DNA from 2 places in the Corynebacterium maris DSM 45190 genome. Region 1 is predicted to be linked to the other one. Evidence: riboswitches for the same ligand, from Rfam matches in the RefSeq annotation. Region 1 holds a riboswitch; the other holds the start of a gene.
The links. A riboswitch is a leader RNA that binds a small molecule or an ion and turns the genes downstream of it on or off. The one in region 1 is predicted to bind cyclic di-AMP.

Region 1 (2,380 bases):
TCCTGGAAGAGGGCATGCAGCTGGCTCGCCTCGGCGGCCTTCTCCCCCGCCGTCACGGCGCGGGCTTCCAGCTCCTCGAGCGTACGGCCGCTGGCCGCGACGTCGTCCTCGAGTTGCTTGACGTCTTCGTTCTTCGCGCTGACTTGCTCGGAGACGCCGTCCAGTTCGGCGATCAGGTCGTCGACCTCGTCCGCTCCGGCGGTGCCCGCCACCACGGCGCCCGTCATCAACGTGAGAAACGCGGTGGACGATGCGACAATGCCCCGCCGACGACGGAACGACTTCGAAGAGTGCATGGATTCCTCTGTGCCTTTATTCATGAATGACAAACCTGGATCAGTATAAAGCTCATCCCCCGCCCCCGCGTAACCGCACGGTGAACGGGCGCCGGCCCCCTGCCGGGCGGATGAGAAAACCCGCTTCCCGACGCACTCGTACGGGTGCGGGGAAACGGGTCCATGCCTGCGCGGGCGGCTGTTAGAAGCGGACCGCGGAGTGGATCGGCATGTAGTGCAGCGGACGCTCGGCGACCGGGGTGCCGCTGTTCAGTGCGTCGATGATGGTGCCGTTGCCGGTGTAGATGCCCACGTGGGAGGCGCCGGAGTAGTAGGCGATGATGTCACCCGGCTGCAGCTGGTCCAGCGGCACGTTCATGCCGGCGGAGGCCTGGGCGCCGGAGGTGCGCGGGATGTTCTTGCCGGCCTGCTGGTAGGCCCAGGTGGTCAGTCCGGAGCAGTCGAAGGCGTTCGGGCCCGTGGCGCCCCAGGCATAGGGTGCGCCGAGCTTAGAGCGGGCGGCGTCGACGATGGCCTGGCCGGTGCTGGCGACCGGAGCGACGGCGGGCTGCATGGCGGCGGCCGCCTGGGTCACTGCCGGGGTGTTGGCCGGGGCGACGTCCTGGGCGGCGCTGTCCAGAAAGTCCTGGAAGCCCGGGATCGCGGAGGAGCCCGGCATCGCGCGAACCTGGTCGATGGTGGACTGCACGTCGGTGTTGGCGTAGGTCGAGCCCTGCAGGGACGGGATCCACTGTTCGATGCCCGGGATGGACTCGATGCCGGGGACGTTCTCGATGCCCGGAACCTCAACGGCGATGCCGGTGTTCGGGATGTTGACCTCTGCTGCGGATGCGAAGCCCGGGGTCAGCACAGCGACGCTCGCTGCGGCCACGGTGGCCGCGGCGAAACGACGGGTGTTGCTGTTGCTCTGGCGATGCGTAGCCACGAATAAAACTCCAAGTTCTCTGTGCGTCTGCCGAGTTAGCTGTCGGGTGAGGAAACAGAATTTTCCCTCCCGCGTCCTCCGTGCCGACGATCGCTCGCGATCTTCGTGCACCCCGTCCGCGGAATGAACCCCTGGGTGTGTCTGGGTCCCCGGCTCTCGTGCGGGCATCCGGCGGATCTGCCGTCGGTCGCTCGCCGAGATTCGACTGCGTTGTGTTCAGTTCGTACCATTCGGTCCCGGTGGGATCCGCAATGTCTCGAACAGGTTACGAAACTGCAACGAAGGATGTCCAGCGGGGCACGAAAAACCGGCCCGTTATTGCGCTGTTACCGTTCTGAAACCAAGCGGGAGCCCATTCTCTCTTTCGCAGAATTTTTCCCGCGCCTCCATGACGCCGCTGAATAAATGCGTGACGGCCAGCACGGATGACGGCGCTTTTCCGGACCCCGGCACTCGCCTTCACGACGCCGGGACGCCCCGACCCCTCCACCAAGGCGCCAAAGGTGACTTTACCCACACCCCAGCCACAATCACCCCTTTCAGCGCTCTCCTCCCTTCTTTCGCACTCGTCGTTACCTACTCCCGACCACCTTCCCGCTCCGGCTGAGGCAATCGTGGACTATCCGCGCGCATAGTAGGGCGGACCCGGCGATCTGACGGGCTCGCTGCCCCCTGAACCGCCGAGACGGTCCTCACGTCACGCTCTCCTTCCCTCGTGGCGCCCTCTCCCCCTGCAGGGCCGTCCTATGGGCCTCCTGCCGACCCGCCAAGACACGAGCCCCATAGAGAAGGCATGAGACAAGGCCGCAGCCCCCGGAACCATGTCCGGGGGCTGCGGCCTTGTGAGCGCTTTACAGCATGTTACTGACGCGAATACTAGTCGTTCAGACCCTTGCGATCGTCCGCTTCGCGGTTCGCACGGTTGAGCTCCTGGTACATCTGCGCCTCTTCGCGGGCGTTTTCCTCATGAGTGCGGATGCGCTTCTCGACGATCGAGGGGTCATCCGGGCTGAAGAAGGAGCCCTGCGGGGCAGCGTCGGCGTAACCGAGCTCGTTGAGCTGCTTCGGCACCTTGGCGCCGGCGTAGTCGAGCGGAACCGGGTTACCGTTCTCGTCGACCGGGCCGAGCGGCTGGTGGACCTCGACGAAGGCGCCGTTG
Region 2 (2,380 bases), 1.1 Mb from region 1:
GCAGGGACGTCAGGGAGCGCACTGCTCGGGCGACAGAAGCGCGCAACTGCAGTCGCCCAGCCAAGGGGGTGATCGAAGGGGGTAAAGGCTGAATGACGTCGGGACGCGCCCGGAGCAGCTCAGTGAGGGATTCATCGTCGAGGCCCTCTATCCACGTGCGGAAATCCGGAGGGGTGGGAGTGGCGGGGGTGGGGTCAGTCATGGTGCAGGTCAGTGTAGTGCCCGTTCCAGTTACTTTTTCTCCCCGAGTTTGACACAATGGGGAGTATGGCAAACGTAGAAAAGAAGCGCTTCGTTGATCCGGCTTGGCCGACGCACCTGCCGGAGGGTGAGCACGCTGTCACCGAGATGACGTCCTACCTGGCTGGCCCGTCCAGCCAGTACGGCGACGACATGGTTTTCCCTGTCCCGCACGAACAGCTGAACTACGTGCATCCGTACACGCGGATGAACCGCTAGTTTTAGCGGCACAGACAAAGGGCGCCTTCTTCCCCGCGGGGAAGAAGGCGCCTTGTGCGTCTCTGGGGCGGCGTGCGCTTAGAGGCTGCTCAGGAGCGCGTCGACCTCGCCGCGGCTGGCGGCGTAGAAGGCGTTGAAGTCGTGGCGGTTGGCGTTGTAGAAGTCCACGACCGGGGCCGGCACGTCGACGCCGTACTCGGCTGCGGTGTCCTTCAGCAGCTCGAACAGGGCGTCCACGGCGAGCTCGTCGGTGGTCTGTCCGGCAGCGACGTTGGCCGCCATCATCTGGACCGGGGCGTTGGCCGCCGGCAGGGACTGCGTCGCGGTCGGGGCGGTGCGCGGGGTCGGAGCGGAGTTCAGGCCCAGCTTGGCGGAGCAGGCGGGCCAAGCGCCCCAGCCCTGTCCGGCGAGGGTGCGCTCGGCGACGACGATCTGCTGCTCGCGGGAAGCCTGGTTGGCGGTGGGGGCGAATTCGCCGCCGCCGAAGGCCTGCCAGGTGGACGCAGAGAACTGCAGGCCGCCGTGGTAGCCGTTGCCGGTGTTGATGGACCAGTCGCCGCCGGACTCGCACTGTGCGAGGCGGTCCCAGTCGGAGTCCGGGGCGGCGGAGGCGGTGGGGGCCAGCAGGGCGGTGGCTGCGCCGAGGGCGACGGTGGAGGCCGCGAGCTTGGTGAAGACGGACGAGTTCTTGGTCGTGGAGCGTGCCATGTGTGTTCCTCTCAAGCGGCGCCTGCGGGGTCAGCTGTCGGGTTCGGGCTGAGGTTCACGGTGTGCCCGGCCCGCCGGCGTATGCGGCGGGCTTCACCCCGAGGGTGACGTGTCGTTGATCGGGTCGCCCGGTGCGGCGCGTGGCCGCGGTGGGTCCCCCGCCCCTGTCCATCGATGTCTGCGGTAAGTTTGGTGGTGGATGCTCGTCGTGCGTGTCCGTCCCGGACAGGGTTCGGCGGGGGACGGGGCGCATCCGGCTTTTTGCCTGCCGACGACACTAACCCTTTGTAACGAATGTGTCACGCTGGAGACACGGAAATATTTCAAAACGGCGACGATCGGGTTACGGGCGAGGGGGTTGAACTGCAAAAATGTGAGTTCGCTTTCAGCCTGATTTATATTCCTGTGAGACGCAGCCCCCTCGGTGGGGCGGAAGGCACGCACTGGTGCCTGCCGGCCGGGCGCTGCTAATATTTATTGTTTAACCAATGCGCACGTCCGTGCGGAATTGAAAGTGGTGAGCTTCGTGCCTATCGGAAAAGTCAAGTGGTACAACGCTGAAAAGGGCTTCGGGTTCGTCTCCAACCCGGGGGATGAAGACGTCTACGTCGGCAAGTCCGTCCTCCCGGAAGGGGTGGAAGAGCTGGCCCCCGGCCAGCGGATCGAGTTCGATTTCGCCGCCGCCCGCCGCGGTCCGCAGGCGTTGCGGATCAAGATCCTGGACACCCCGCGTCGCCGCGCCGCCTCCCGGCGCAAGCCGGAGCAATTGGGCAGCATGCTCTCCGACGTGATGACGGTCATCGAGGGCCAGATCCAGCCGGCGCTGTCTGCGGGACGCTACCCGGACCGCAAGACCGGGCGCCAGGTCGCGGAGATCCTTCGCGCCGTGGCCAAAGAGCTCGACTCCTAAAGAAAAAACTACTCGGTGGCCTGCGCGGAGACGGACCACACGGTGGTGTACGGGGTCTCCACCCCGTCCTCGTCGTGGCCGATCATCACGCTGGACACCTCCACCACGACTAGGCGGGGTCGCTCGTCCGAATCACCGACCGGCTCCGCCGACCCCGGGATCTCCACGGAATCCGTGTCGTGCGGGCCGTGCACCTGCTGATCGTTGGCCCCCGGGTCGTCGTAGATGGTCAGCAGCTGCCAGTCATGGTCGTAGATCGGCTCCGGCACCGTGATCGTCAGGCTCTCGTCGGCGCCGACCTCC

Region 2: it holds a riboswitch for cyclic di-AMP, as region 1 does, so the genes downstream of both, B841_RS03830 (resuscitation-promoting factor Rpf1 domain-containing protein) here and B841_RS09020 (C40 family peptidase) in region 1, are expected to answer to the same signal.

Annotation. Positions count from the first base shown of each region.
Region 1 covers NC_021915.1:1,919,016-1,921,395, forward strand. Annotated here, with positions in the region: gene B841_RS09015 (C40 family peptidase) at 1-320, opposite strand, end outside; gene B841_RS09020 (C40 family peptidase) at 478-1,221, opposite strand; cyclic di-AMP (ydaO/yuaA leader) riboswitch at 1,232-1,405, opposite strand; gene qcrB (cytochrome bc1 complex cytochrome b subunit) at 2,098-2,380, opposite strand, start outside.
Region 2 covers NC_021915.1:800,961-803,340, forward strand. Annotated here, with positions in the region: gene B841_RS03820 (helicase-associated domain-containing protein) at 1-202, opposite strand, end outside; gene B841_RS03825 (hypothetical protein) at 268-459, shown strand; gene B841_RS03830 (resuscitation-promoting factor Rpf1 domain-containing protein) at 538-1,167, opposite strand; cyclic di-AMP (ydaO/yuaA leader) riboswitch at 1,171-1,360, opposite strand; gene B841_RS03835 (cold-shock protein) at 1,694-2,077, shown strand; gene B841_RS03840 (DUF2771 domain-containing protein) at 2,086-2,380, opposite strand, start outside.